3 regions of the Bacillus sp. FJAT-42376 genome follow, and region 3 is predicted to be linked to each of the others. Evidence: riboswitches for the same ligand, from Rfam matches in the RefSeq annotation. Region 3 holds a riboswitch; each other region holds the start of a gene.
What was found. A riboswitch is a leader RNA that binds a small molecule or an ion and turns the genes downstream of it on or off. The one in region 3 is predicted to bind cyclic di-AMP.
Positions count from the first base shown of each region.

Region 1 (13,526 bases), 240 kb from region 3:
GAGCTTTTTATTAGCCGAAAACCTTTCGTCCCAGCCCATTTTTTCTTTGGGCATCTAATCCTTCAGCCGGTTGATGACTTTCCGGTATTCATTGGGCGTCATGCCTTCTATTTTACGGAACAGCTTGGAAAAATAAGTGGCGTCCGTGATCCCCGTTTCTTTTGCTATGTACGAAATTTTGTCATCTGTCGCAGCAAGAAGCCTCTTCGCCTGGGAAAGCCTGTACTGATTTAAATATTGAGACGGCGTCTGCCCCAAAGTTTTCTGCATGCACCTTGTAATGTAATCCTGATGATACAGAATGGTTTTCGAAAGGTCCTCCATCTTTATATCCTCATGATAATGGGTCTGTAAAAATTGCACCGCTTCATTGGTCACCTGCTCAGCAGCCGATGGAATATTCAGTGCTTCCTTCTGCAGATGCACCAACAGCTCCTGAAAATAAAGCTGCTGGCGAAGAGGAAAATCAGGGGACTGGCTTGTAATGCTCACCAGGTTTTCAAGAAGCTTCTCAGCTGTCAGGGGGTGTTCAAGACGGCCTTTTTGTTTGATCCTGAATTCATATTCGGCGGAACGCTCAAAATCCGCTTCTCGCCGCTGGGCATCCAGCCAATTGTCATGCCCCTCATCAAGAAGAGCAAATTCGCCTTCTGCCTTAAAATGCATCCAGTACACTTCCGTATTCTGGCTGCTTTCTTTATGGCCATAATGCTCGAGCCCAGGCAGAAGAAGCAGGTATTCCCCCTCACTGACAGTGTAAGGAATGCCATTTTCCGTCATATATAAGGCCCCTTTTTTTACATAAAGAAAATCAAAAACCGTAAACGTTCTTTTAAAATGCCGGTTTCCTGCTTTAAATGTAAATTTGCCCGCTTTGATAAAGGTCGGGAACGGCGGAACGTGAAATGTCAGAAAAGACATACAATACCAATCCCTCTCAGGTCGTATTTTTCCAAGTTTAATCGCTTTACTCTCTTTCTATTATACGATAAGCCCTGTAAACTAGGAATCGCTGTATTATATGCAGCAAGGGAGGAATACAGTTTGACAAAAAAAATAGACAAAAAACAACTTACTTTATTTGCTTTAACATGGCCGATCTTCATTGAAATTTTCCTGCATATGCTTATGGGAAATGCCGATACATTCATGCTTAGTCAATATACAGATGATTCAGTAGCGGCAGCAGGCGTGGCCAACCAGATTTTAAACCTGGTGATCGTTATGTTCGGATTCATTGCAACAGGCTCGGTCATCTTAATAACACAGAATATTGGAGCCGGAAAGGAACACACTGCAAGAGAAGTGGCCATCATGTCGGTTATTGCCAATTTATTGATTGGTATCCTCATCAGCGGCGTACTCCTTGCTTTCAGCAAACCCATCCTTCAAATGATGAACCTTGCCCCATCCCTGATGGAGGAAGGGAATAAATATTTGGGAATCGTCGGAACCTTTATCTTCATACAAGCGTTAATCATGACAGGTGCCTCCATTCTTCGAAGCTACTGCTACACGAAAGATACGATGGTCGTAACCGTCTGCATGAACCTGCTGAATATTGGCGGAAACTTTTTATTGATTTTCGGAGCTTTCGGCTTTCCGGAAATGGGTATTCAAGGTGCAGCCGTTTCTACCGTCATCTCCAGGGTCCTTGGCCTGATTGCTGTGTCAATCCTGCTGATTAAGCGCATTCCGGCTCTGAATCAAAGCCTGAACCTCAAGTGGAGCCACTTAAGAAACCTGCTTAAAATCGGGATACCTTCTGCAGGTGAACAGCTTGCCTATAACATGTCCCAGATGGCCATCACCTTTTTTGTAGCCATGATCGGGACCGAAGCGCTAACGACTAAAATCTATGCACAGAACATCATGATGTTTATCTTCCTTTTCAGCATCTCCGTCAGTCAGGGAACGCAGATCCTCGTTGGCCGGATGGTCGGAGCCAAAAAATATGAAGAAGCGTTCAAACGCTGCATGAAAAGCCTGTATCTTGCCATTGGCGCCTCATTGTTCATGGCTGTGACGGTCAGCGCCTTCTCGGATAACCTGTTTGATTTATTCACAAACAATGAACAAATCATCCAAACCGGCGGCATGCTGATTCTGCTGACTGTTATACTCGAACCCGGCAGAGCCTTCAACCTCGTCATCATCGGAGCACTCAGAGCTGCAGGCGATGTGAAATTCCCTGTCTACATGGGAATGATCTCCATGTGGGGAATCAGCGTCCCGGTCGCCTATCTTCTTGGAGTCCACTTCGGCTACGGCCTCGCCGGCATATGGATTGCGTTCATTCTCGATGAATGGACAAGAGGCATCATGATGTACTTCCGATGGAAATCCAGAGTGTGGGTATCAAAAGGATTTGTGGAAAAAGAAAAAACCGCTTTGCATGAGCAGGCGGTATAAGAGGGAAAGCGCTGGCCGGTTGAGGCCGGCGCTTTTTTATGGGGATTGTCCTTTTTTGAGGGGTGGTGTGCGGGATCGCACATCCTTTTTCTTTGCGATGTCTGGGATTGATGTCCGGGATCGCACCTTTTTCGTGCGATGTCCGGCATTGTTGTCCGGGATTGCAATTCTTTCCATGCGATGTCCGGCATTCTTGTCCGGGATCACGCCTCTTTCGTGCGATGTCCGGCATTCTTGTCCGGGATCGCACCTTTTTCCCGCGATGTCCGGGATTGTTGTCCGGGATCGCACCTTTTTCCTTGCGATGTCCGGCATTGTTGTCCGGGATCGCACCTCTTTCCTGTGATGTCCGGGATTGTTGTCCGGGATCACACCTCTTTCCTGTGATGTCCGGGATTGTTGTCCGGGATCACACCTTTTTCTCGTGATGTCCGGCATTGTTGTCCGGGATCACACCTCTTTCCTGTGATGTCCGGGATTCTTGTCCGGGATCGCACCTTTTTCCCGCGATGTCCGGGATTGTTGTCCGGGATCGCACCTTTTTCCTTGCGATGTCCGGCATTGTTGTCCGGGATCACACCTCTTTCCTGTGATGTCCGGCATTGTTGTCCGGGATCACACCTCTTTCCATGCGATGTCAGGGATTGTTGTCCGGGATCGCACCTCTTTCGTGCGATGTCAGGGATTGTTGTCCGGGATCGCACCCTTTCCATACAATGTCCGGCATTGTTGTCCGGGATCACACCTCTTTCCATGCGATGTCCGGCATTGTTGTCCGGGATCACACCTTTTTCCCGCGATGTCCGGCATTGTTGTCCGGGATCACACCTTTTTCTCGTGATGTCCGGCATTGTTGTCCGGGATCACACCTTTTTCGTGCGATGTCCGGCATTAATGTCCGGGATCAATCCTCTTTCCTTGCGATGTCCGGCATTAATGTCCAGGATCAATCCTCATTCCGTGCGATGTCCGGCATCGAGCACTTTTTACAATCCCCCTAAGCGTATGAATCCACCTTTTATCTACCACTAGCTCAAACAATATTTACAATTTAATGAACATTTTAAAAATTTTAACTTATGCGGGTGAATTTAAGTATACTTAAATTAGAACGTCCGTTCAATTTAAGAAAGGAGTTTTCACCTCATGACAGGCACACGCCGCTATGACAGCGGGAAGGCAAAAAAAGAAATCATGGAGCATGCTCAAACCGTTTTTTCTCAAAAGGGCTACAATCATACGTCTGTGGCAGATTTAGCAAAGGCATCCGGCTATAGCAAAGGGCACATTTATTATCATTTTGAAAACAAAGAGAAGCTCTTTGTGCTGCTTGCTCAAAGAACAATGAAGGAATGGAATGATAAGTGGATGATTAAAGAACCAATCTATCAAAATGCAAGTGAAAAACTTTACGGAATGGCCATGCATGTACTTTATCACTATCAGACTCCGCTGCTCCGTTCCGGTCAGGAGCTTGCTGCGAATCCGCAGTCCAGTCCTGAATCGGTCAAACAGCTGTATGAACTGGCAGTGGTGCCCATGGCAGCCTACAGGACTATTTTTACAGAAGGTATCAGTAATGGGGAATTTATGTCCAATGGAAACGCGGATCAATGGACGGCACTTTACGGAACATGGCTCGGAGGACTGTGCCAGCTCACAAATACACAGGAGCCAGCTTCCCTGGAACCTCTTTTTCATGAAGCAACCTCGATATTTCTTAAATCCATCCAATCCAGTTAGGAGGAAAACAAATGCATATTGCATTGATTGGCGACAGTTTAACCGAAGGAAGACCAGGTATCCCTTTTGCCAGGCTGTTGAAAGAACAGTTTCCCGGGTTCCGTTTTGATAACCTTGGAAAAGGCGGGGATACAGTCTTAAGCCTTTATTCCAGACTTTCTAAAAAGAAGCTCCCTGCTCATTATGATCTTGCCTTTCTTTGGATTGGTGTAAACGATGTGTATACGAAAATGCTGAACGCCCAGGCACAGGTTCCTGCAAAGGATGAGAAGGAATTTGAAGAAGTGTATAAAAAATGCGTGGAAATCATACTTGGCTCATCAAAACAGATCATTCTGGTCACACCGGCTTTAATTGGTGAAGACACTGAAAGCCATGCAAATAAACAGCTTAGAACGTTATCCTCCATCATCCTGTCATTAGCGGACAAACAACCTAATCTCCTCGGTCTCGACCTGCATACAATTTTCAAGCATCATCTTGCTCAAAAAACAAGCTCCGACTATATTTCTGTGAAAGTCACTCGGATAATGGCAGATGCTCTTTTCCACCGAAAGCCTTCTCGGATTGATAAACTCTCGAGAGAAAGAGGTCTTCATTTAACGCTTGACGGCGTCCATTTGAACAGCCTGGGAGCCCAGATCACAGCCGGCGAATACGCAGAACTTATTAAGGCGGAAAATAAAAAAGCTGCATTATAACTCTTTCGGTCAGGGGATGATGAGATGGAAAATAAAAAGGTAGCCATTGTAACAGGCGGAGCCTCAGGGATAGGAAGAGCACTGTGCCTGGAATTATCCCGTCAAGGAGCTGCTGTGATCATTGCGGATATAAATGAAACGGAGGGAAAGAAAGCTCAAGCAGCCATCACCGGTTCCGCCTTTGTTTATTGTGACGTAAAGGATCTCCGCTGCATGGAAAAAATCATTCATGAAACGTATACGAATTATGGGAGAATCGATTACTTATTTAATAATGCCGGGGTTGCTTTATATGGGGAGTTCTCTGATATGAATATGACACACTGGAAAAAAACGATGGACGTGAATGTCTGGGGAGTGATTCACGGAACACAGATTGCCTATGCGATTATGAAAAAACAGGGATTTGGCCATATCGTAAACACCGCTTCCGCTGCAGGACTTGGTCCATCCCCCTTTTCAGCCGTTTACTCGGCAACAAAGCATACCGTTGTAGGGTTAACGACTTCCCTTCATTATGAAGCAGAAGCATACGGAGTGAAGGTGACCGCCCTCTGCCCCGCCTTTGTGGACACCCCGATTCTTAATAAAGCAGAAGCGGTTAAACTGGATAAATCCCTCATCATGGAACAATTCAAGAAACAAAAAATGATGTCTCCCGAAAGATTTGCAAAGATTGCGTTAAAAGGCGTACACCAAAATAAGACAATTATATGCCCAATGCCTCTCAGAAAAACGATGGATGTCTTCTTTACCCTTTTTCCTGCTGCACATTCATCCCTTATGCGGCTTGTCTGCAGGGTCAGCAGGAAGGCAAAAGTATCTGCTTGAATGGAAACCTGAAAAGCTCAAGCAGGTGTTTGGCTTTGAGCTTTCGGATACGCCTGGTTTCACCACTCTGCTGAGTGTGCTTCAATTTTCACTCCACAATCTTTGAACATTGATTAGCTTATGCCCGTGAAACTCCATTCTGTAAATATCAGGTTTTGAGGTGCTATATAAAAATTCTAAATCATAGCTGCTATCAAAATACGCCATCATCAAGGTCATAACCGCCCCGTGTGTTCCGACTGCAACTCTTTGCCCGCTGTACGAAACGAGCAGTTGTTCTAATACGCTAACTGCTCGTTTCTGACAGTCTGCATTGGATTCGCCTCCTTTTAAAGAGAATGTCGGTTCCAAAAATGACCTCTCTAATAGAGGAATTAATTCTTTGTCCGCTGCCCGGCTATCATCAGAAGAAAAGATTCTTTCTTTTAAATCTTCAAATACAATAACCTCTTTTCCTATTTGTTCAGCTAATTTTTCAACGGTTAATATGGACCGTATATACGGACTCGATACCACTGCATCAATCTTCTCATCTTTCAGAATCTCCGTTACCCGTTCCACATCTGCATACCCTTTTTCGGTCAATGCTCTTGTTCTTTCCTTTCCTTCCTTCGGTGATTCACCGTGTCTGACCATATAAATAAAGGTACTCATTCTTTTTTCCTCCTGTCCGCTCTCTGGGAATACCATACCACAATAAGGAAATGACGCTTACCAGCTTTTTTCAGGAGAAAAAAAATAGGATGAAATCGTTTCGATTTCATCCTATTTGAAGCCTTATTATTTATTATCATTTAAAGAAGTTCTGCTAAGAACCCGACTCGCAGCGCAGAACTGACCAGGGCCCTGCTGGCCTCTGATCCGCCTTTCCTAATCGGCCTCTTTCCGTGTTATTTTTTCAAATGGTACGGTACTGTCGTAATGATTACATTTCTCCGATACAGCAAGAATGCACGGATCAGCAGACTGGACTGGTTATGGAGTATATTGTGCCAGCCCTTTTTCGGAATAAACTGCGGAATGACCACTGTTACTTTATAGTTGGATTCACTCGCTTTTTTCTCGACTGTATCGACAAACTTGGTAAGCGGATTGATGATGCTGCGGTAATGGGACTGCAGGGTGACGAGCCTAACATCGGGCTGCCACTTTTTCCATTTCTCTTCAAATTTGCGCTCATCTTCGCGCTCAAATGCGATATACACCGCAATAATCTGGTCCGGAGAAAGGGATTTGGCATAGTTTAAAGAATTCTCCACAACATGGGTAATTCCGGCAACCGGAACGACGATGACGTTTCCTTCGATTGGGATTGCGCGCTCGCACGTTGTAATCCTTAATTGGTCGCCCACTGCTTCGTAATGCTTGCGAATCTGGTGAAACAGGATAATGATAATCGGCAGGAAGATTAGAATCGACCATACCTGTGTAAATTTTGTCAGGAAGAAAATCAGCGTAACAAGGAAGCAAATGACCGCTCCCGCTGTATTGATAATAAACTTCGGGATCCAGCCGGCCGGTTTTTCCTTCAGCCATTTCACCATCATCCCTGTCTGGGAAAGCGTGAACGGAATAAATACTCCAACGGCATATAGAGGGATGAGGTGCTCTGTCTGGCCTTTGAATGCGATAATCAGGATAATGGAAAAAACAGAAAGGATGATGATTCCATTTGAGTAGCCTAAGCGGTCTCCTCTTACCGTAAACATTCTTGGAATGAATTTATCCTTAGCGAGATTGACGGCAAGGAGCGGGAAGGCGGTATAACCTGTGTTCGCTGCCAAAATTAAGATCAAGGCCGTTGTCCCTTGAATAAAGTAATACATAAAGTTCCGGCCGAATGTTTCCTCGGCAATTTGCGAAACAACCGTTACTTCTGCAGCGGGCACAATTCCGTAATAATAAGCAAGATAAACAATTCCAGTAAACAAAATTGCAAGAAGTGTACCCATCGCAACAAGGGTTTTCGCGGCATTGTTCGGAGCCGGATTTTTAAAGTTCGGAATTGCATTGGATATCGCCTCGACCCCTGTCAAAGCGGAGCTTCCTGATGCAAAAGCTCTTAACAGAATAAACAGACTGAGTCCTGCAACCGGTGTGCCGATCGGTGTATGTGCGTCAGCCGGGACCTGACCTGTTATAATATGATATAAGCCTGCTCCAATCATAATAAATAAAGCAAGAACGAATAAGTAGACCGGATAGGCTAATACAGAAGCAGACTCCGTTACTCCTCTTAAATTTAAAATTGTAAGCAAGATGACAAAGACAATCGCAATTTCCACGTTATAATCATGCAAAGCAGGAAACGCGGACGTAATCGCATCCGTTCCTGCAGAAACACTCACTGCTACAGTCAGAATGTAGTCCACCAGCAGGGAACCGCCGGCAATCAGACCGGGATTTACTCCTAAATTGTTTTTGGAAACAACATAGGCGCCTCCTCCGTGGGGATAGGCAAAAATAATCTGACGGTAGGATAGGATCAATGCCGCCAGCAGGACTAAAACCCCTAATGCAATCGGAATGGAATACCAGAACGCAGCTGCACTGATGGTGATCAGCACAATCAGAATTTGTTCCGGACCATAGGCAACGGAAGATAATGCATCAGATGACAGAATGGCGAGCGCCTTTTTCTTATTGAGTTTCTGTTCCCCAAGCTCCCCTGATTTTAAAGGCCTTCCGATTAGTAACCGTTTTATTGAAGAAATCAAACTTTTCACCGCCATATAGAATTAAACTTATGATGCCCATTTTTGCTAAAAACGATTTTCAGCCATTAAAAATGTCCGCAAGCCATTAAAAACAGACCTGCAGACATGGATGTTCCTGTCTCACAAGCTCCACCTTCCTTCTCATATAACGCTTACGAGGTTAGCTGCCGGATTCGGACCATTGAGTAGCCCTACCTTTTTAAAGGATTCACCCCTCGGATAACGATTATCCATTAAACGGGTCCCCCGTACCATGATGGTTTAAGCGGTTTAGAAATATGAAACCGTTGATTATCATACTCCCGTATTTAGGAAAAGTAAACAAAAATTTTACGGCTTTTTCAGCTGAAGAGAAATGAGATATTTTGATGGCAAAACGGAAAGAATACACGATAGGAAAAATGATTGGAGGAAGCGTATGAACAAAGAAAAAAAGCCATTGCTTTCGGATGAATTTCTGGATGCGGTAGAAAAAGAGATTTCAGATTTATACGGCGTGCAAACCGTTGAGGAAAATGAAGAGCCCCTAAAAGCGGACCAATGAAAAAGAGCATCGGAAAAGATGCTCTTTTTCTGGCTTTCCAGACTACTTGATTTCAAATTCCGCTGCGAGGTCCGCCTTCATGTCTAAAATGTTCTGAACGTCTTTTACAACTCTGTATTTTCCCGAACTCAATTCTGAAGTATTCAGCGTAATGATCTGGGATTTTCCGGGGAGAACATTGATTCCTATATCTCTAATCGACATATCGGGACTGGCCTGTTCCCACTTTCCTCCCGTCCATTTTTCAAAACGGTATCCTTCTCCCGTAAACAATGCTTCAGGACCGTAGTTTTCAAGTTTCAATTGGATGGTATCCGATTTCGTGATCTGCTTTTTATTCAATGACACCTTTGCATTGATTTCCGCTGTTGGCACATAAATGAGTTCAACACCCGTATCCTCGACTTGTCCGTCTTCCCCCAAAATTTCTATGCTAATCAAATACAGCGCATTTTCTTTGTCGGGCAGAACGGCAGAGAAGCTTGCCATTTTTCCTGTTTTCTCGGCAATCAGCTTCACTTTTTTGTAATTCCGGTCTCGTTCCGTCAGCTGATACCGGATTGTTTTCTCAGCGGAAGCGACTTTTAGCACGGACTGTACAGGCGATTTTGGGGGCAGGATGTATTGCGAGGTCTCAAAGTGGAAGCCTCCCCTTCTTTTAAAATACTTTCCTGTATGCGGACCGTATTCTGTTTGCTTGTGAATGTTGTGGGGCCACACAAAGTATTCATTTTTTTTGCTGGGAGTTCCGATTTGCGAGGGGATCTTGCTTGCTGCAGAAGCTGTCACTGGGATTTCCTCTTTTGAACAAGCGGAAAGAGCCAATACTAAGAGCAGAAATACGGCCATCATTTTTTTCGGTTTCACCTATTCACTCACCCTTTTTCTTTGTTAGTAAATACTCCGTCAGGAAGGATTGCCTTCGCACACTGGCCGGCTCTGAATGGCGGGGCAGCTTCGTTTTGCACAGTCTAATCGAACTGGTGACTACTTGATCTCAAATTCCGCCGCGAGGTCTGTCTCCATGTTTAAAACATTACGAACGTCTTTAACAACTCTATATTTTCCCGAACTCAAATTCGCTGTATTCAGCGTTACGGTTTGGGATTTCCCCGGAAGCACACTGATTCCTATAGCATTAAACGTCATATCCGGATTTGCCAGTTCCCATTTTCCTCCCGTCCACTTTTCAAACAGGTACCCTTCTCCCGTTGACAATTCCTGAGGACCGAAATTTTCAAGTTTCAATTGGATGGTATCCGATTTCGTGATCTGCTTTTTATTCAATGACACCTTTGCATTGATTTCCGCTGTTGGCACATAAATGAGTTCAACATCCGTATCCTCGACTTGACCGTCTTCCCCCAAAATTTCGATGCTAATCAAATACAGCGCATTTTCTTTATCTGGCAAAACAGCAGAGAAGTTTTCCATTTTTCCTGTTTTCTCCGCGATCAGCTTCACTTTTTTGTAATTCCGGTCTCGTTCCGTCAGCTGATACCGGATTGTTTTCTCAGCGGAAGCGACTTTTAGCACGGACTGTACAGGCGATTGGGGCGGCAGGATGTATTCCGAGGTGTCAAAATGGAAGCCTCCCCTTCTTTTAAAATACTTTCCTGTATGCGGACCGTATTCTGTTTGCTTGTGAATGTTGCCGGGCCACACAAAGTATTCATTTTCTTTGCCGGGAGCTCCGATTTGCGAGGGGATCTTGCTTTCTGCAGAAGCTGTCACTGAGATTTCCTCTTTTGAACAAGCGGAAAGAGCCAATACTAAGAGCAAAAATAAGGCCATCATTTTGTTCGGTTTCACTCATTCACACACCCTTTTTCTTTGTTAGTAAATACTCCGTCAGGAAGCATTGCCTTCGTCTAATAGTCGGCCGCGAATGGAAAAAGTTACAAAAACCAAGGTCGTTAACCGCTCATTTCTTGTGCTGTCTGTCCTCCTTTGCCTATAATGACGGTAAAGAGGTGAAGAATTTGAAAGCGGATCATTGGCTTTACGTATTTTTTCTTATTTGGTACGGCTGCGGTGTTATATTGCTTGGATTTGACATTCTGCCTGTCTGGCTGGAATGGGCTAATGTCGTCTTTCTCATGGTAGCCGGTCTTTTAGGCGGCGTTTATTTTTATCATACATACGGAAAGGCACTTGGAACGGCCTTATCGCTCTCGGTCATCTTCCTCTCCATATTCGCTGAGCATTTGGGTGTGGAGTATGGCATTTTGTTTGGAGATTATTATTATACGAGAGACTTCGGCCCGCAGCTGATGAGCGTTCCCATTGCGATTGGGTTTGCCTGGCTGATGATAATAGCGGGATCCCATGCCCTGTTAAAAGCGGTTTTGCCTGAGGCACCTGCGGTCATCTTCAGTGCCATCGGCGCTCTACTTGCTGTTATGATTGATTTGATTATTGATCCGGTCGCATATGAAGTGAAAAACTATTGGGTGTGGACAGCGGACAGCTTCTATTACAATATCCCCTTTTCGAATTTTTCAGGATGGTTTATTACCGCATTTGTCCTGCATATGATCATTCAGCTGGCTGGGAAAAAGACATTCAAACAGGTCCCGCTCTGGCAAAACAGGATTGTTCTTGTTTACTTTTTAGTGCTCTTCATGTTTGTCCTGCTCGCAGCGATTCATTTCCTATGGCTTGCGGTTGCGTTCACTGTAATCCCTGCCGCTGCTGTCCTGTCTGTCTATATTTTATCTGTAAAGAGGGGTTCACATGATCGAAGCCAGCAAAAGCAAGTGGTTTGATTTTGGTTTTTCCAAATATGTGAACAGGCTGTTTAAGCAGCATTTCAGAGGGATTTTCATAATGGCTCCTTCAGCCCTCCCTGATCATGCATTGTGGTGCTCCAACCACAGCTCCTGGTGGGACGGCCTTGTTTTGCACTATCTGAACCGGACGGTGCTGAAACACGATTTCCATGTCATGATGCATGAAAAAGGCTTAAAGGATTTCCCTTATTTCAGAAAAATGGGAGCTTTTTCGGTGAACCGTGATCATCCTCGGGAAATCATTCATTCGGTCCAATACGCAGGAACGCTGCTGAATGAGGGGAAAAGTGCCGCCATTTTTCCACAGGGGGATGAAAAGCACCTGGAACAGAGGCCGCTTGGGTTTTTATCCGGGATTATCGCCATCGCTGAAAAAAGTCCGGATACTCCTATTCTGCCGATTGCCCTCTATTATTCATTCGGAGCTGAGAAAAAACAGGAGCTATACATACAGATTGGCGAGCCTTTGGCCTATTCAAGCCTTACAGGAAGCCGGAAAGAAAAGACATATAGGCTGGAGGAGCTTTTTACCGTTCAGCTCGACGGACTCCGGGCCAAGGTGATTTCCGGAAAGACAGGAGATTTCCGAAATGTTCTATAAGAAAGGAGGAATACGATGAAAAAGGCGGTTGTCGTTGGAGCCGGGCTTGGCGGATTGTCTGCAGCCATTACCCTTGCAAGCAAAGGCTGGGACGTAACGGTGGCGGAAAAAAACAGCCATTCCGGCGGAAAATTAATGCCAGTCATGCTCGGATCGTACCAGTTCGATTTCGGGCCGAATACGATTACCATGCCTCAGGTGTTTGAACAAGTATTCCGGCATGCCAGAAAAAAGATGGAAGACTTTCTGGAAATGGTCAAGCTTGAACAGCATACGGTCAATTACTTTCCGGATGGGACCCGTTTTTTCCTGAGCAGTGATAAAGAGGCGATGAAACGGCAGCTGAAGGACCTGGATCCAAAGGGACATAAGAACTACGGGCGGTTCCTTGAAGAGATTTCAAGATTGTACCGATTATCAGAAGCACACTTTTTCCCGAGAATGTTTAAAAGCGTGATGGATTACGCCTCTCCAAGTCTCAGCTATGCATTTATGCGCGTCCGTCCGCTGGAGACCATGGATCATTTTTTCAGAAAATACTTCGGGAATGAACAGGTGATTCAGGCATTCAACCGATACGCTACCTATATCGGCTCCTCTCCCTATCAATCTCCCGCAACCTTTGCGATGATTGCCTATTTGGAGCTTGTACAGGGTGTGTATTATGTGAAAGGCGGAAATACGAAGATTGCAGAGTCCTTTTATAAAATTGCCCAGGAAATGGGTGTCCAGTTTATCATGAACACGAAGGTTCAGGAGCTGCAGGTTTCCAACAAACGAATCAACACGGTTCTGCTTGAAAACGGACAGGAGCTGACTGCCGACGAGGTGATCTTGAACGCGGATCTGCTGAAGGCGTTCCCGGAGCTTGTCGCAGAATCAGACAGGCCTCATTTTACGGATAAAAAAAGAAACGGGTATGCACCTTCGATCTCTGCTTTTGTCATAACGGCCGGCGCCGAAGGGAAATTTGACCAGCTGGGCCACCATAATGTCTTTTTCTCAAACGATTACCGCAGTGAATTTGATGAGCTTTTCAAAAGACAGGCCTATAGCAGCGATCCAACCATCTATATCAGCAACTCCGCTTATACGGACCCATCACAGGCCCCGGACGGAAGCAATCTGTTCATCCTGGTGAATGCCCCGCCTCTCACAGAGGATGGAAGGCTTCAAGTGTCGCCG
Region 1 covers NZ_CP033906.1:1,619,895-1,633,420, reverse strand. Annotated here, with positions in the region: gene CEF21_RS08275 (AraC family transcriptional regulator) at 55-921, opposite strand; gene CEF21_RS08270 (MATE family efflux transporter) at 1,045-2,412, shown strand; gene CEF21_RS08265 (TetR/AcrR family transcriptional regulator) at 3,559-4,155, shown strand; gene CEF21_RS08260 (GDSL-type esterase/lipase family protein) at 4,167-4,856, shown strand; gene CEF21_RS08255 (SDR family NAD(P)-dependent oxidoreductase) at 4,881-5,687, shown strand; gene CEF21_RS08250 (histidine phosphatase family protein) at 5,769-6,341, opposite strand; gene CEF21_RS08245 (APC family permease) at 6,578-8,404, opposite strand; cyclic di-AMP (ydaO/yuaA leader) riboswitch at 8,538-8,682, opposite strand; gene CEF21_RS08240 (hypothetical protein) at 8,823-8,948, shown strand; gene CEF21_RS08235 (immunoglobulin-like domain-containing protein) at 8,991-9,815, opposite strand; gene CEF21_RS08230 (immunoglobulin-like domain-containing protein) at 9,936-10,760, opposite strand; gene CEF21_RS08225 (carotenoid biosynthesis protein) at 10,931-11,716, shown strand; gene CEF21_RS08220 (lysophospholipid acyltransferase family protein) at 11,685-12,341, shown strand; gene CEF21_RS08215 (phytoene desaturase family protein) at 12,357-13,526, shown strand, end outside.
Region 1: it holds a riboswitch for cyclic di-AMP, as region 3 does, so the genes downstream of both, CEF21_RS08245 (APC family permease) here and CEF21_RS07095 (CBS domain-containing protein) in region 3, are expected to answer to the same signal.

Region 2 (4,502 bases), 1.8 Mb from region 3:
ATTCCATTTTATTTACGTGATTACGGATGTATCTTACTCCTGTTGCGGTTTATAGTAAAGAGGAAAAAAGAAGTTTTTTTGCCCTTCTCCTGTTATTTTCCCCTGTTTACACTCCTTAACCCTATAAATACTTAACCAGGCTCTAATTATCTTCATTTATCTTTCATTTACAACGAAAAAAAGAGGCTGGGACAAATGGTTTACGGCTAATAAAAAAACCGAACTATAATTTGAAACTCTTGTATAGAGCTTCGTAATCGTTCGGTTTTACTGTTTTTCATGTTTATTAAAAGACTAAGTTAAAGCATGTTATTGATTTTTAACACCTGTTGATTGGAGCGGAAGGCGTGAAACTCCTGCGGGAGCAGCGGGACAGGTGAGACCCCGCAGTGGCGAAGCCAGGAGGAGGCTCACCGCCCGCCCCGCGGAAAGCGAACGACTGCTGCGGAAATCAACAGCCAAGTTTAACAGTGCTTTTTCAAAAGAAATATTCGGTTATAAGGACAACAATTTTAGTTATGTCTCAGCCTCTAAACCGTTTTCCTTTTCTTTGAACTCTTCGCGAAGAGATAAACTGCTATCACCAGAATGAAAATGATGATGAGCGGAATCATATAAGGCTGGGCAACTTCTTTGATGTGCATCCAGTTGCTGCCGAGCTGTATTCCAAGATAGAGAAAAAGGACTGTCCATGGAATAATAGCGGCGACAGTAAAAAGGGTAAACTTCCATGCCGGCATTTTAGCAATCCCTGCAGGAATAGAAATAGCATGCCTTACAACGGGAATAAAGCGCGCTGAAAAAATAACCCCTGTTCCATATTTCTCAAACCACTGTTCAGATAAATCAAGATGCTTTTTCTTAATCAAAAGATACTTTCCGTATTTCTCGAGAAGCGGCCGCCCTCCATAATAGCCAAGCCAGTACAGAAAAAGCTGAGCAAGCGTTCCGCCAATTACGCCCGCTGCCAGTGCACCTGCAAATCCTATTCGATCCAATGAAATTAAATATCCTCCATATCCAAGAACAATTTCACTGGGGATGATTTCAATCATTAATCCAATAGCAATTCCGAAATAACCTAAATCAGCCAATGCCTGCAATATCGTAAAAATGAAATCTTTCATAACGAACTCCTTTGTCCTCAACGACCTATAGTCTACTATACGTCGTTAGCAGACAAGTATTCAACCATTTATTGCGAAACTTTAAAACCAAAATAAAAGTGCCTGCAGCGGATTAAACTGCAGGCATTTTCACTATCTATTACATACTTCCTGCCATTTTTTGATCTGGAGGCAGGCTTCCATTCTTTTTCTCGGACTCGGCTACAATAACAGCACAAGCAGCATCACCAGTAATGTTAACGGTTGTACGTGCCATATCCAAAAGACGGTCGATCCCAAGAATCAGGGCAATTCCCTCTACCGGCAAGTTGACTGAGTTTAAAACAAGAGCAAGCATAATCAAACCTACTCCCGGAACACCTGCTGTCCCAATACTCGCAAGCACGGCTGTGAGCACAACGGTCAGCAGCTGGGTGAGGGTAAGGTTTTGCCCGTATACCTGGGCAATAAATACAGTGGCTACCCCTTGCATAATCGCTGTGCCATCCATATTAATTGTTGCGCCAAGCGGCTGGACAAAGCCGCTGATCTGTTTCGGAACCCCCAGATTTTTTTGCGCTGTCTCCATTGACACCGGCAGAGTCGCATTACTGCTCGAAGTACTAAATCCAACGGTCATAGCCGGAGAGAATCCCTTAAAGAACCAAATCGGACTCTTTTTAGCTAAAAACATAATGCTTGAGCCATACGTGAGGAACGCATGAATGACAAGGGCCAGGACGACAACGATGAAATATAGCCCCATCGCTTTAATTGCATCAAACCCCTGGCTTCCAACTGCAGTCGCAATTAATCCGAATGTTCCGTATGGAGCGAACTTCATAACAATGCCTACAAGGTACATCATTAAATCATTTCCCTGCTCCAGCACTTTCTTTAGAGCAGCCGTTTTTTCGCCAAGCATGGCAATTCCAAATCCTACAAAGACGGAGAAAGCAATAATTTGAAGCATATCACCGCTTGCCATGGCCTCAATCGGGTTCTTAGGGAAAATGTTTAGCAGGGTATCAGCTACAGAAGGAGCCTTCTCTGCCTTATACTCAGCGTTTTGTGTATTAAACTCTCCCACATTTCCCGGCTGAATAACCAATGCAAGTACAAGACCGATAACGATTGCGATCGCAGTAGTAGACAGGAAATAAGCAATGGTCTTACCCCCGATTCTTCCCAGCTTTTTCGGGTCACCCAATCCGGCCACTCCTAATGTAATAGAGAAAAAGACGATTGGCACGACGAGCATATTGATTAAATTAAGAAAGATTTTGCCAAGCGGAGTAAAAAGATACAGATCCAGCTGCTTGAACAATTCGGGGGATGTAATATTCAAGATAATTCCGACAATTCCACCTGCGATTAAACCAATAATAATTTTAGTAGCCAGTTTCATAGATTACCTCCTGTTGTTCGAATAGTTTGAATTTATTATAGCTCCCTATCTTTTCCCAAAATAAGTTAACAGCAAACGCATGCTCTAAATCAGCTTTTGCCGTCATCCAATGATGCAGATGTCTATTAAATAGGAAAGCGCGCAAAAAAGCCGTGAGAAGAGTTCTCTCACGGCCTATAAGGTCACAATGCCTAAAAACAGGATTTTCCTGTTAAGAATCTCTTCTCGCTTACGAGGTTAGCTGTCGGATTCGGACGAAGAGAAATGTCCTACCTTTAAAAAGGATTCACCCCTAGTGCCGCTGCACTGTATGGTTCCCCCGCTCCCTATTGGGATTAAGCGCTTATATGGACTTGTATTTTCATTATATACAAATCGTTTGTTATTTTGCAATTATTAATTTTTTCCTAAATCATGAGCCTTTTTACTGGCATATTCCCCATTAATAGAATTTTTTATCATAAATCCGGGACTTCCGGTAGTTTCATCCATTATTTGTTAGGGTAAGAAAATTCTAGTGAATTGATTTTTTTAAAAACTGAATTGGAGAGTGGAATGATTGAGAACAACGGCAAAATTATTAGGTCTATTCATGGTGCTTTCCCTTGCTTTATTCGGCTGCGGAACCCAAGGCAGCGAGAAGTCAGAGAAGACTGAAGGGGCTGAAACGGAAGAAGGCAGCAAATCAGAGGCAACTGAAAATAAGGAAGCTGAAAGCAAAGAGGCCGAGGACGAGGCGCCTGCCGCCACAGAGGCAAAGGATGAAAAATTGGATGCGGATCAAGTATTGGAAAAATCCATTGCCGCTTATGATGAGGTTAAAAGCTATTCTAGTGCGATGAACGTCAATCAGAAAATTGATGATGGCGAAACAAAATTGGATGTAACCGGTACATTAATGACTGAAAGCAATTACGAGCCTTTTGTCATGCATTCAACAGATACCTTTAAATCAAACGGCCAGACGATTAAGTCAGAAACATATATGACCGAAGACGCTACTTACACGTCTGAAAACGGGGCGGGCTGGATGATGCAGGATTCACCTGGCTCCTTAATGACAGGCCAGCCTAAGCCGACAGATGAACTTATGTCTTTAAAAGAAGTGGCTAAGGATCTGAATATGACCGAAAACGAGAATGAATATATTATTTCCATAGATGGAGCAAAAGAGGAAGTCTTAAGTCTATATAGCGATATGGTCAACGAAGCGGCGGCGGCTCTCGGAACAAATAGTGAATCCGTCAAAATTACCGGCTTAAAAATGTCTTACACCATTGATAAAAAAACGTTTCTGCAAAAAGCATCCGTGGTTGATCTGAATATGACCACGAATCTGGATGGAAAAACAGTCACGATGAACCAGTCAATGAATGGGACGTATGACAAATTCAACGAATTAAACAGCTTGTCTGTTCCAAAGGAAGTAATGGATACTGCTAAAAAACAGCAATAAGAATGGGGCTGTCTGGAGGCTCTCAAAAACAGGGTGACGACAGCGTCTCCCTGTTTTTGTTTGCAGAAGCGGATGGGCAGCACAGTGGGAAATCCCGGCGCTAGACCAAGCCCTATTCGGGAATGTTTAAGATAACCGGGTGGAAGAAAAGGTCCCGGGCGGAAAGAAAAAATAAAAGCAGCGTGCAAAAAAACAGCCTGCATATGCAAGCTGCTGAATTTATGGCCGCGCCCGTTCTTCTGTTTTTTTGGCTGCCTTCTCATCATCTTCGTCCATCATACCCCGTGTAGCATTTTTAAACTCGCGCAGGGTCCTTCCTGCCGCCTTACCAAGCTCCGGCAGCTTTTTCGGACCAAATAGCAGCAGCGCCACTACTAAAATCAGTAAAATTTCTCCAAACCCCAAACTGCCCATCTATAAAACCCCTTTGTGTTACAGTTTGTCACTCTTGCCTAAATTATAGGCGATTTCCTTAAGAATTCCAAGTTAATTCTAAGAAAAATCTGACGGTTCACTCAATTAAAGGGAATTC
Region 2 covers NZ_CP033906.1:3,826,522-3,831,023, forward strand. Annotated here, with positions in the region: gene uptA (undecaprenyl phosphate transporter UptA) at 531-1,127, opposite strand; gene CEF21_RS19305 (dicarboxylate/amino acid:cation symporter) at 1,267-2,514, opposite strand; cyclic di-AMP (ydaO/yuaA leader) riboswitch at 2,727-2,866, opposite strand; gene CEF21_RS19310 (DUF6612 family protein) at 3,074-3,970, shown strand; gene CEF21_RS19315 (twin-arginine translocase TatA/TatE family subunit) at 4,190-4,384, opposite strand.
Region 2: it holds a riboswitch for cyclic di-AMP, as region 3 does, so the genes downstream of both, CEF21_RS19305 (dicarboxylate/amino acid:cation symporter) here and CEF21_RS07095 (CBS domain-containing protein) in region 3, are expected to answer to the same signal.

Region 3 (13,526 bases):
GGAGGAAAAGCTTCAGACCCGGGTTTTGATGGGAGCCGGAAAGGCTGTCCCCTCCGCTGATTTGTCTGCTTCCTATGCACAGGCAGAGCGCGCATTGAACTCACCTCGGGGGAAGCAGCGGATTATTTTCGATGAAGACTTGACGATTGAAATGCTGCTCGGTGACATCTCTTCTGAAACGAAAAAAGAGTATATAGAACGCACCCTCGCCCCCATGCTGCCAGAGGAGGACCTGCTGCGTACATTGATTGTGCTGTTTGAAATGGATCATTCTTTAAAGAAAACAGCCGAAGCTCTTCATATCCATATTAATACGCTTCATTACCGGCTGAAAAAAATCGAAGATCTGACAGGACTGAACCCTTCCAGGCTTAATGACGCTCTCATTCTCTATCTGGCTGTCATCTTTATGGATAAACATCCAAAATAAACGCGGGTTTCCACCACTATTTTTAGAGGAATCTACATAGATGGCGGGACCCGCTTTCTTTTATACTTAGAGAAAACGCTTACCTTTACAGGGGGATCGCTATGCTGAACTTAGAATTCAAAGAAAAACTGATAAATGCTGTCGGCAAAAGCAACGTGGAGGACTCGAAGGCAAGCAGGCTTGTGTATTCGTATGACGCAACACCGAATTTTCAGGCGCTGCCCGATGCGGTCGTATCACCAAGGTCTGCTGAGGAAGTGTCACTGGTGGTAAAGCTTTGCGGACAATACAACGTCCCGATTGTACCAAGAGGTTCGGGTACAAACCTATGCGCAGGCACCTGTCCGACGGAAGGGGGGATTGTGCTTTTATTTAAGCATATGAACAAAATCCTTGAAGTCGATGAGGAAAACCTGACTGTGACGGTCCAGCCTGGAGCCGTTACATTGGATATCATCCATGAAGTCGAGGCGCGCGGACTGTTTTATCCTCCCGATCCAAGCTCTATGAAAATCTCCACGATCGGAGGGAATATCAACGAAAATTCCGGAGGGCTGCGCGGATTAAAGTACGGTGTTACCCGTGATTACGTCATGGCACTTGAGATTGTACTTGCCAATGGAGACATCATCCGGACAGGCGGAAAGCTTGCGAAGGATGTGGCCGGGTATGATTTCACCCGGTTGTTTGTAGGCTCTGAAGGGACGCTTGGAATCATGACGGAAGCAACATTAAAGCTGATTCCAATGCCGGAGACAAAGAGCACGATGCTTGCTCTTTATCAGGATCTGGAGGCCGCAGCAAGATCGGTTTCTAAAATTATCTCCAATAAAATCATTCCGGCTACACTGGAGTTTTTGGATCAGCCTACACTGCAGGTGGTTGAAGACTTTGCCAAAATCGGACTGCCGACGGATGTAAAAGCGGTCCTTCTCATCGAACAGGACGGCCCGGCTGATCTCGTTTCAGGAGATATGCTGAAAATGGCGGACATCTGCAAGCAGGAGCAGGCTGTTTCCGTTCAGCTGGCCAAAACAGCTGAAGAAGCCGAGGCTCTGCGAACGGCAAGGCGCTCCGCATTGTCCGCGCTTGCCCGTCTGAAGCCGACAACCATTCTGGAAGACGCGACCGTTCCAAGATCAGAAATTGCGAAGATGGTGGCCGCGATTAATGAAATAGGCGAACGATTCAATGTACAAATCTGCACGTTCGGCCATGCCGGCGACGGGAACCTTCATCCTACGGTTGCAACCGATGCACGGGACCACGATGAAATGGAACGGGTGGAACAAGCGTTTGCCGCTATTTTCGAAAAGGCCATTGAACTTGGCGGAACGATTACCGGTGAACATGGCGTCGGGGAAATGAAGGCGCCGTATCTTGAATTAAAACTCGGAGCGGCAGGCATTCATGCTATGAAGGCTGTCAAACAGGCCCTTGATCCAAACGGAATCATGAATCCAGGGAAAGTATTTGCGAAGGACACAAGAAAAAGGGTGGTTGTGTCATCATGACAACGGTACAGGAACGCGAAAAAATCCAGACACAGTTCAAAGAGCGCATGAATGAAGATGAATTGCTGAACTGTATGAGGTGCGGCTTTTGCCTTCCCTCCTGCCCGACTTATATTGAATCAGGCTTTGACGAAGCGCACTCACCAAGAGGACGGATTGCCTTGATGAAAGGCGTGGTCGACGGTTTGATTGAACCGGATGAAGACGTGGAGCGGTCCCTGAATCTTTGCCTCGGCTGCCGTGCATGCGAGCCGGTTTGTCCTTCTGGTGTGAACTATGGGCATTTGCTTGAGGAAGCCCGGGATATTATCAATCAAAATAAAAAGCACTCATTGCCTGTCCGGGTCATGCGGAAGGCTGCCTTTCATCATTTATTCCCTCACCAGAACCGGATGAGACATGTAACCGGTCTGCTTGGCTTTTACCAGCGTTCAGGATTGCAGAAGCTCGCTCGGAACACAGGCGTGATGAAGCTGTTTCCTGAAACGCTTGCGACGATGGAAAAAGTGCTCCCTTCCGTTCCGACGATGAAAGAAATGAAAAACCGTCCGGAATTTTTGCCATCCAGCGGAAAGACCGCTAAACGTGTCGCTTTTTTCAGCGGCTGTTTGATGGACACCATGTTTATGGAAACAAATAATGCGACCGCTAAACTCCTTCAGGCGGCCGGATGCGAAATTGTCATCCCGAAAAACCAGGCATGCTGCGGCGCGCTTCACGGGCACAGCGGCGAAAAAGCGGAAGGCAAAGAGCTCGCGAAACGGAATATTCAAACCTTTGAGGAGCTGGACGTGGACTACATCATCACAAATGCCGGCGGCTGCGGAGCCTTCCTCATTGAATATGATCATCTTCTCCACGATGAACCGGACTGGCACGATCGGGCAAAAGCCTTTTCATCGAAGCTAAAGGACTTTACTGAGGTACTGATTGAATGCGATTTTCACAAGCTTATTCCGCTAGCCCTTCCGCCGGCCATCATGACGTACCAGGACTCATGCCATTTGAGGAATGTCATGCACACCTCTTCTGCTCCGCGCCGCCTCCTCCATGCGATTAAAGGCGCTGAATTCCGGGAGATGAAGGATGCAGACCGATGCTGCGGATCGGCGGGAATCTATAACATTGTTGAATCCGAAATGAGCATGCAGATTTTAGACCATAAAATGGAGCAGGCAAAAGCCTCCCAGGCAGCCATTATTGTCACCGCCAACCCCGGCTGTCTTCTCCAAATGCAGCTTGGAATTGAACGGGAAGGCCTTTCCGGCAAAGTAAAAGCCGTGCATTTGGCCGATTTGCTGGCAGAAGCCATGAAAAAACCTCATGAATAACGTTGAGGTTTTTTCCAATGCTCTGCTTTAACCAGCTGAAAGACATAACTTTTCTTCTCAAAGGGAATGACTGGAGTAAATCAAAAATTCAGGAGGGAACGTTTTGGAAACGACTCGTTATCTAACAAGGGCCGTCGAACTCGCCTGCAAAAATGTATCCGGGCATGGCGGAAATCCATTTGGCGCTGTTATTGTGAAAGAAGGAAAAGTGATTGCAGAAGGGGTAAATGATGTGGCCGCAACGTCCGATCCAACCGCCCACGCCGAAATCCAGGCCATCCGCAGCGCATCAAAAACACTTGAAACATCTGATTTATCCGGCTGTACCGTTTACGCAAGCGGACAGCCTTGCCCGATGTGTTTAAGCGCTATGTATTTCAGTAAAATCAAAGAAGTGTATTTCGCCTACTCAAACGAGGATGCGGAGCCATTTGGCTTTTCAACCGCTCCGATTTACAAACAGCTTGCCCTTCCGATCGGACAGCAGTCCCTTCCAATCTGGCAGGCTGAAGCAGAGGATGCGGAAAACCCTTACGAGCTGTTCCATAAGCTGAAAGAATGATAACGAAGGAGGGAATGCATCTTCCCTCTCTTTTTTTTGTTAAACTTGGCTGTTGATTTCCGTTGAGGGCGCTCGCCTTCCGTTCTAGTTAAAAATCAACTTCTGTCTTGAACAGAGCCTTATAGTAAATAAGCTGATTTTCTTCCAATCATCTTAAATTTAATGGTAAACTTTTCTTTATTGTCATGGTGTAAGGGAGATTTTAACATGAGGAAAAAAATTATGGGCGCCCTGCTGCTCGTAACCGTTCTTGCCGCAATGGAAGGAACGATTGTCAGCACGGCGATTCCGCGTATCACAAGTGATTTATCCGGAATTGAACTGGTGAGCTGGGTGTATGCAGTCTATATGCTGGCTACAGCGGTTTCCGCTCCGATTTACGGAAAGCTTGCCGATTTATTCGGTCGGAAAAAAATTATGGTGTTTGGCATTATCCTGTTTTTAATTGGGGCCGCTCTGTGCGGTATTGCATTCACGATGGAGCAATTGATTATCTTCCGCGCCATCCAGGGTCTTGGTGCCGGTGTTGTCATGCCGGTAACGATGACCATTATCGGGGATTTGTATACCGAAACGAAAGACCGCGCCAAAGCACAGGGCTGGATCAGCGCCGTCTGGGGAGTGGCGGGCGTGCTTGGTCCCCTTCTCGGAGGCTTTATCGTCGATACGATGTCCTGGCGCTATATTTTCTTTTTGAATCTTCCGTTTGGTTTGGTTGCCTTAGTCATGCTCCTGAAGTTTTACAGGGAAGACGCCTCAAAGGAAAAGCAGAGCATCGACTATTTGGGCGCAGCGGCGTTTTCCATCGGAACGATCTCTCTTCTTTATGCCCTCCTGTCCGGCAGCCAGTCTCAGGATTGGAGCAACCCGGTCATAATCAGCCTTTTTGCAGCGGCTTTGGCGGTATACGGGGCATTTGTCTGGATCGAAAAACGAGCCGCAGAACCGATTATCCCGCTCAATTTGTTTTCCAACAAGCGGGTGCTCATTGTGAACATGCTGACGCTTCTCACCGGAGCCGTCATTATCAGCATTACCATCTACCTTCCGATTTGGAGCCAGGGGGTATTGGGGAAAAGCGCCACAGCCGCAGGATTCATTCTCATGCCGATGCCGGTTTGCTGGACGTTTGGATCAATTATTGCAGGAAACCTTGTCGGCCGCCTGAAAGCCCAGGCCATTATTACGATGGGAACGGCCATTTTAAGCGCCGGCGCTTTTCTTCTATTTTCACTGTCCGCCCAGTCACCCGAGTTTTTCATTTATGCATCGATTGGAATGATGGGTCTCGGTATGGGTTTGATCACCCCCATTTTTATGCTGATCATCCAAGGGTCCGTGCCTTCAAATAAAAGAGGATCTGCCGTTGCACTCAACACATTCATCAGCACCTTCAGCCAGACACTCGGTTCAGCCGTTTTTGGAACCATTTTTAATCTGGTCACACTCTCCCAGGCAGGGAAAGGCAATCTTAACCTGAACGCGTCCTTCGACCACGGGAATGTGCCGGCGGAACAACTGGAAGGCTTGCAGGGAATCCTTGCATCAGGTGTTCACTTTATCTACGGAGGAACGCTGATTCTCGCCCTTCTCAGCTTTGGAATGTCATGGCTGCTTGTGAAGGTAAAAGACAATGCCGTGCAGGAAACGCTATAAAAAGGCTGACCCGGAAGTCAAATGGCTTCCGGACCAGCCTTTTTTTGCGGCCTTAGAATGATTTTAAGGACATTACCCATCCCGCCTTAGCGGCAGCGTGCAGCACCGGAATGCTCCTCCGGACTTAATAATTTCCGATAAATCCGTTTCGACTACTTCGTATCCCCACTCTCTCAACCGATCATTTGTGTGCGTATTGAGCGGAAGGGCAATAATTTTTTTATTTCCAATAGAAAAAACGTTCACACCCAGCCTGAACTGATCTTCTTCCTTCACTTCAATCACTTCGAAACGGGACTTAATCCAATCAATGTCTTTTTGCTCCAGCGCTTCCGGAAAAAGAAGCGCCTCCTTTTCTGAAATCATGTTAAAGACACAATCTAAGTGCAAGTATTCCTTTTTAATCGGAATCGGCTGTATTTCATAGCCGGGAAGATGGCTCTCGAGCATCTTTACACTGTCGGCCGAGGTCCTCTCACTGATGCCTACATAGACCGTTTTTCCGTTAATCAGAACATCTCCGCCTTCAATTCCGGAACCTTTTAAATCCACATAATCTACTTCTGCCCGGTCGAGCCAGGCCTTCAATACGCCCTCTTCCCCCTGGCGGATATCCATTTCCATATTCGCAATAAACAATGTGCGGCCGATCGTAAAGCCGATATCTCTTGTGAATACCTGCTCAGGAAACCGTTCGTCCGGTTCCAGAAGATGGGTTTCGATTCCATGCTCCTCCAAAATGCGGACGAATTCCTTATGCTGCCTGACTGCTTTTCCGGCATCGAGCTCCTCATCCTGATATTCCTTCTGGGTTTCATTGATAATGTCTTCAATTTTCATATATACCGGCGGGCATAACAGAACGCTTCTTAGAGCGGCAAATTCATTGGAACAGCTCGGTTGTATGGTCTTCACTTTTTCAGGTCCTCCTCATACGGGAATGTATGAAAAGTAGTGTTTCCCTCTTTATGGGGTTTCATGACTCTGACGGGATTTTGCGCCTGAATATTCGGGTATATGAATGATTGTATCAAGCGCATAATAATGGGTAAATCCATAATAGGAACGGGGATTAAATATGTATAACCGAATTGAAAATTTAAAGAAGAACCTTCCGGAAAAACATCAGAATATCGCTGTATTAACAGGACACATCTTTGAGGCTTTTGATCATCTCATTGAGGAGCACCGCCATTATGTGGGGGTAAATGCCACAGCGAAAATTCAGCCGAATCCGGATGAGGAACGGACATTTTTCGAAACGATTAATCAAGTGAAACAAATCATTTTAACGGAGCTTGAAAAAACAGCAGAGGATATCGGCCATAAAGGGGATAAAAACTGGGTGAAAAACTATCCGGACGGGGTTGAATAACGAAGGGGTGAATGCCCCCCTTCTTATTCTATCCAGACTTTATATAGAAAAGAGCCGTTCTCAGAGCGTTTCTCGGTCCCGATTTTAGCTCCTGAATCAGAAGCCAGAAGAAAAGAAAGGACATACGCTACTTTGTGATCAGGTGTCGAGTATCCATCGTACAGCTTCGCAGACATCTCATTGGCAATGGAATCTGCCCACAATTCAGCTTCCCACAGTGTTTCAAACAAACGGTCCTCATGCTTCCATCTCTTCTCCATAAAAGTCCCCCTGTTTCTGTTTATTTCTGCATATATATTTTATCGTTTGCCATTACTTTCTGGGAAGCAGGAATTTTATGATGCTGATCAATCCATTTCGCCATCGGCCTGAGAATGCTGTTCACAGCCACTACAACCGCTGTTCCCGCAGCGGCGAGAAGCAAAAATCCTGACCCGGCAAGTGTTCCCACTGCGGCCGAGCACCAAAGAGTCGCTGCTGTATCAAGCCCTCTCACTGTCAGCCCTTCCCTTAAAATGACCCCTGCACCAAGGAAGCCAATCCCGCTAACTACCTGTGCCGCAATTCTCATACTGGAATGGCCGTCTCCCAGTGCTTCAAGAAGAACAAAAAGACAAGCCCCAACGGCGACGAGCACATTCGTCCTAAGGCCTGCTAAACATTGATGCCATTGCCTTTCAATTCCAATGATGATTCCTAAAAACAGTGCCGTCAGAAGCCTCGCGATCATTTCCAGTTCCATTTATTCTTTCCCCTTATCGAACTCATTAAATTTTGTTAAAAAGCTGTTCCGCACAGTATTCAATAATTTCTCTCCGCCGGATCATGCCGATAAAAATTCCCTGGTCATCAATAACCGGAACAAAATTTTGCTCCATTGCCCTGGAAATAATCTGCTCCATTTTTGCATGAATCAAAACCGGTTCATTTTTTTTATGCATTTCGACCTCTTTAAGGCTGATTTTATGTGTGCTGTCAAAGCTTAGATTGGGGGTGTTCTTCATTTTCCACAGCAAATCCCCCTCCGTCAGCGTTGCCACATATTTTCCCTTTTCATCTAACAGCGGCAGAGCCGAATATCGGTGATACTCCATTTTTTCCAATGCCTGGCGCATCGTTGCATGAATCGGCAGATGGACCACTTCTTTTTTTGGAATTAAGAAAAAGGCTATATTCATTTGTATCGAAACTCCTTTATATCAAGTCTTATCTTCATTCATCTTCTATTCATTTATTCCATAACAAAAAGACCTCCTGCGCGGCTTCCGGTCTGCTGTGTAAAAAAGACAGCAAAAAAAGCCCCTGTAATAAGGCGGTCTCAAGACCTCCTTCGCTTTAGCCGACGAAGTTAGCTGACGGGCAGGATGGCGAAAGAGTGCTTCATCCTTTCTGCATAAGCAGAATTAGCCCCGAAAAATTGGTTCCTCCGTTCCCGTCTGCACGGGATTAAGCCACTATATTTGCATGTCTATATTACTCCCTCCCATTGCCCTATGTAAATGTGAGATTTTGACTATTATTGATCATGTTTGCGTTTTATTCTCCGTTATCTCCAGTATGCTTGCCAGTCCTTCTCTTTTCTGAAAATATAAGCGAAAGGAAGAAAACGAATTCATTTTTCTTTCCATAACCCCTTCCCTATTGTCTGTAAACCAGTATAATAGGAAAGGGCAAAAAAGCAGCAGAGAGACAAAAAGATTTTTGCTGCGGATTTGTACAAGTTAGGGATTGTTTGGGAAATGATAAACTGTACACTCTTTCAAACCCTCGTCATCATCAGGCTTATTACATAAGGAGGTTGCTGCTTTGAGTATCATTATTTCACTGGTTGGAATCGTCATCATTTTGCTGCTTGCGTATTTGGCGAGTAACAATAAAAAGCAAATTAAGTACAAACCTATAATCATTATGCTTGTGCTGCAAATCGTTCTAACGTTTATTCTCTTGAATACAGGGATTGGGTTATTCATTATCAATGGGATTTCAGCTCTGTTTACCAAACTTTTGGAATATGCAGCAAGCGGGATCAACTTCGTATTCGGTGGAATCGCCAATCCGAAAGAGATGCCTTTCTTCTTAAATGTTCTTCTCCCGATTGTTTTTATTTCAGCTTTAATCGGGATTGCCCAGCACATCAGACTGCTGCCGATCATCATTAAGTATCTTGGATTGGTTTTAAGCAAAGTGAACGGCTTGGGGAAACTTGAATCCTACAATGCGGTGGCATCTGCCATTTTCGGCCAATCCGAAGTATTCATCTCGGTTAAGAAACAGCTCGGCCATCTTCCGGACCACCGTTTGTATACACTGTGCACTTCCGCTATGTCGACCGTATCCGCCTCCATTCTTGGTGCATACATGACAATGATCGATCCTAAATATGTCATTGTGGCCCTTGTCCTGAACCTGTTCGGCGGTTTTATCATCGTGAACATCATCAATCCTTACGATGTCGCAGACAGCGAAGACTTCATCGAGGTGCAGGAAGGGGAAAAACAAACCTTCTTCGAAATGCTCGGCGAATACATTATGGACGGCTTTAAAGTCGCCATTATTGTTGGAGCCATGCTTCTCGGTTTCGTTGCCCTGATTGCGGCCATCAATGATCTGTTCAGCATCATTTTCGGAATCAGCTTCCAGACCATGCTCGGATACGTCTTTGCACCATTTGCTTTCATCATCGGAATTCCGGCGGGAGAAATTGTACAAGCCGGCACCATTATGGCGACGAAGCTTGTCTCCAACGAATTTGTTGCCATGCTGGACCTTGGGAAAATGACGGATCTGTCTGCCCGGACAACCGCCATCATCTCCGTATTCCTCGTCTCCTTCGCCAACTTTTCCTCCATCGGTATCATTACCGGTGCGGTGAAAGGACTGCACGAACAAAAAGGAAACGTAGTTGCCCGCTTTGGACTAAAACTTCTTTACGGTGCAACATTGGTAAGCTTCCTATCCGCAGCAATCGTTGGAATGCTGTTGTTTTAATCAAACGATGCGGCGCTATTGCGCTGCATCGTTTTTTTTTGGTGGAGAATCGGGCTGACTTTTTCGTTTATGATGAAATTTTTTTATTTATGATGAAATTTTTGGCATTTATGATGAATTTTTCTTATTTATAATGAAAAATGGCTGACTTATGCTGAATCCTCTGAAATACAACACGCTGCACCTAATTTTTAGGTTGAGAATGGCTGACTTTTTTATGTAATTGCTGACCCTTTGATATTAATTGCTGACTTTTAACCGTTAATTGCTGACTCTCCAGCTACAATTGCTGACTTTTATCCTTTAATTGCTGACTTCCCAGCACTAATTGCTGAATTCTGAGCGTTAACTGCTGACTTGCCATCCTGAATTGCTGACTCCACCTTGAATGGCTGACTCCACCCTGAATTGCTGACTCCACCTTGAATTGCTGACTCCACCCTGAATTGCAGACTCCACCTTGAATTGCAGACTCCACCTTGAATTGCTGACTTACCATCCTCAATCGCTGACTTCTAACTACGAATTGCTGGCTCCACCTAAAGATGCACGAAGTCATCACTTCGTGCATCCAAATCTTACTTTTTCTGACCCGTATAAACATGTATCGCGTCCCTCAAAAATTCAGCGAGTCCGGTCTGCTGCTCATCGTAGTAAGCCTTGAACCGTTCATCTTCCGTGTACATATCAGCAAGTCCTGCATGGGCTTCTTTGCTGTATTCCGGCCAATAATGGCTCAGCCACTGCTTATGCAAATCTGCTGCTTTTTGAGCAGCGGATCCCGCTGGGTCGCCTGTTATAAAGGCTTCCGCCAAAACGGATTTCATCTCCTGCTCTAGTTTCACCGCTGCTTCATGCTGCTCTTTAGTCATGTTTTGAAAGGTTTCATTGGAACGGTCGACGGTTTCATCCCCATATCGGCTGCGGATTTCCTTTCCGTATTTCACCTCATTTTCCTCAAGCTTTGCTTTCTTAAATCCTTCGAACTTTTCCAGATCCTGCATATCCATTGTCCCTTCGCTTGCTGAAATGGTCTTCTCAACATTTGCGATCAGCAAATCAAGCTGCTTTCGCCTCTCCAGGAGTTTTTCACGATGTTCGATCAGCGCCTTCCCCCCGCTGAAACCGGGATCATCCAGAATTTCCCGTATGTATTCCAGGGCCACCCCAAGCTCCCGGTAGAAGAGGATCTGCTGCAGCCGATCCACTTCCGCTGTACCATAAATCCGATACCCCGATGCATTCATTCTTACCGGCTTTAGAATGCCAATTTCATCGTAATATCGAAGGGTCCTGGCCGTAACCCCTGCCAGTTTAGCGAGCTTTTGCACCGTATATTCCATCGTTCTTCCCTCCTGTTGAATTCAGATTACACGTTGACGCTGCGTAAAGGTCAATAGGTGTTTTTAAAAAAATGTAGAGATTCCCAATCGAAATCTTCATAATGGAAAAGAATGAAAGGAGAATTAACATGCTAATTGATTGGACTCATATCCATTATGTATCCGTACTTGCAGGTGCTGTCCTCTATATCCTTTATGGCGGCATGTATTATTCTATTTTGCTTAAGGAAAAGGGAGAATTCTCGAAGAACGAGACCCGGGGCCCAATAAAGTATGCGGTCTCAGTTGTTATTGCTTTTATCAGTTCGTTCTTAACCGCCATCCTTGTTCAGTCCATTTGGACCGGCAGTCTGCTGACCGGATTGGGAATCGGCTTCATCATCGGCCTTCTCATCTCTCTTGTTTATGTAAAGAATTCCTTATTTGGTTTAATGAGCAGAAAAGCGATGTTCATTGCCATTGGAGATCATCTCGTGATTTTCACCCTGCTCGGCGGGCTGCACGGACTGCTGAACTGAAAAGGAAGGGATTCGCACGGAAGCGAATCCCTTCTTAAACATTACTGATGACTCGTTATATCCTTAACTGCTGCATGAATTTGGTTTGTTTTACCCTTGATTCCCTGCTGATCCAATAAATCAGTCATTCGATTAAGATGTTCCTGATCCTCAATCACTACATAATGATCCTGGCTGAATTTATTTTTCCGTCTGATTGATAGTTTATAGGACATGTTAAGACGGCTGTGGAGCCCGTAAAGGGGATGAGGAAGAGTAATTCTCTCGATTTCATACTCCTTGATGTTCTTGAAAGGATAGAAGATGCCGTCCAGGACAATTCCCGACTGCAAAATAAACAGGTTCCCTCTGTGCTTAACGAGATTCATGACGATAAGAACCATGTACACCAAATTTAAAAAGGAAAACTCAAGCCAATCTGTAAAAAAAACCATCCACATCAGACCCAGCATCATGATAAAAGCAGCCGCAGTCCCCCATTTCACCATCTGATAGGACCTGGCATTTTGTGAAATGGGCTCCATCTCTTTCCATTCTCCAGGGATCAAGATGCTGCTGTACTCGTCCTTTGTTGTGGGATAGACGGCTTGCTTGGAAAGATCAACCGCATTCTTCACATTGTTCCGATGCTTTATAAGATAATACACCCCGCCGAGGAACAAAAGGACATATAAAACATTCAGCAAACCCCTCACTTCTTTCTGCACTTATTGCTCTTACCCGTTCATACGTTCTTTTACAAATACCAGATCAATCCCGATATCCCCAAACAAATGATTCCCGCCAATCCAGAATACATAGCCACTCTCGTTTTCGTATTCCGGTGTTCCTTCGTCTCAGAAAAGAAATTCGCTCTTTGCCGATCTCCATGCACCCAGGCTCCAATAGCCATTCCAGAAATGATGATGCAGACAATTCCCGCATATAAAAAGAATTGGGTCATATAGAACATCCTCTCTTTGGTTTTAGTAATTATACGTTCCAAAAAGGAATAAGTTTCCACCCGACCTAATTTCTTCTCCAAACCCCTCCTGAACAAAGCGTGAATCCGCAGCATTTATAAAATTCTTCATGCTCAGCACGAAAGGTGAGCGTCACGATTTCCAATCCGCTTCTCTCTGATCCTAGTAGCAAAGCTTTTACAATTTGTCCTCCTATTCCATGCCTTTCGTAATCAGGATGGACTAATAGATCTTCCATGTATCCGTGCTGCAGCCCTGCGCCTGCCACATATCCAAATCCAATCAGTTCTCCTGCATCATTTTTCACACCTGCCCAAAATTGCAGCAATCAAATAAAGCCGGATAGGCTTGCTTCCGCGCCTCCCATCCGTTCAGTTCTCTTAATTCCGGAACCTCTTTTTCAGAGAGCTACAAATTGATGACTTTATGCAGCACATCATCCCTCCTATTCAAAATAAATTTAGCGAGGCAGGGAAAGCTATTGAAAACCATACGAAAGAGAGAGCAATATGAAAATTTCCCTTTCCCTTATTTTTCTGCTTACTATTTTTAGCCATCCCTCGAAAACGAAAGCGATCCATATTCCCTGCAGTTTTCTCCTGGAATCGCCGGCACTGGCCAATGCAAAAGGAACCGCTCTTATGTATAAAGTGAAACTTTCTCCAAGCTTTCCAAGAACAAGCCTGAGCATCCATGCTGTCCATTTGCCGGCTCCTGGTTCGTACGGAAGCTTTGACAGCTATGAAGGGTATGCCTATATTCCGAATGAAATCAGCTGGCATTTCAGGCTTTATCCCACTTCCGGCATCGATCCAATATGGTCGGGTAAAATTGACTCCATCACAGC
Region 3 covers NZ_CP033906.1:1,384,250-1,397,775, reverse strand. Annotated here, with positions in the region: gene CEF21_RS07140 (CdaR family transcriptional regulator) at 1-430, shown strand, start outside; gene glcD (glycolate oxidase subunit GlcD) at 532-1,944, shown strand; gene CEF21_RS07130 ((Fe-S)-binding protein) at 1,941-3,275, shown strand; gene CEF21_RS07125 (nucleoside deaminase) at 3,379-3,837, shown strand; gene CEF21_RS07120 (MDR family MFS transporter) at 4,045-5,493, shown strand; gene CEF21_RS07115 (dimethylarginine dimethylaminohydrolase family protein) at 5,566-6,408, opposite strand; gene CEF21_RS07110 (hypothetical protein) at 6,572-6,868, shown strand; gene CEF21_RS07105 (hypothetical protein) at 6,892-7,128, opposite strand; gene CEF21_RS07100 (MgtC/SapB family protein) at 7,149-7,610, opposite strand; gene CEF21_RS07095 (CBS domain-containing protein) at 7,636-8,046, opposite strand; cyclic di-AMP (ydaO/yuaA leader) riboswitch at 8,191-8,331, opposite strand; gene CEF21_RS07090 (NupC/NupG family nucleoside CNT transporter) at 8,675-9,856, shown strand; gene CEF21_RS07085 (MerR family transcriptional regulator) at 10,435-11,199, opposite strand; gene CEF21_RS07080 (DUF1761 family protein) at 11,328-11,717, shown strand; gene CEF21_RS07075 (hypothetical protein) at 11,759-12,403, opposite strand; gene CEF21_RS07070 (DUF5316 family protein) at 12,454-12,660, opposite strand; gene CEF21_RS07065 (GNAT family N-acetyltransferase) at 12,726-13,007, opposite strand; gene CEF21_RS07060 (YoqH family protein) at 13,189-13,526, shown strand, end outside.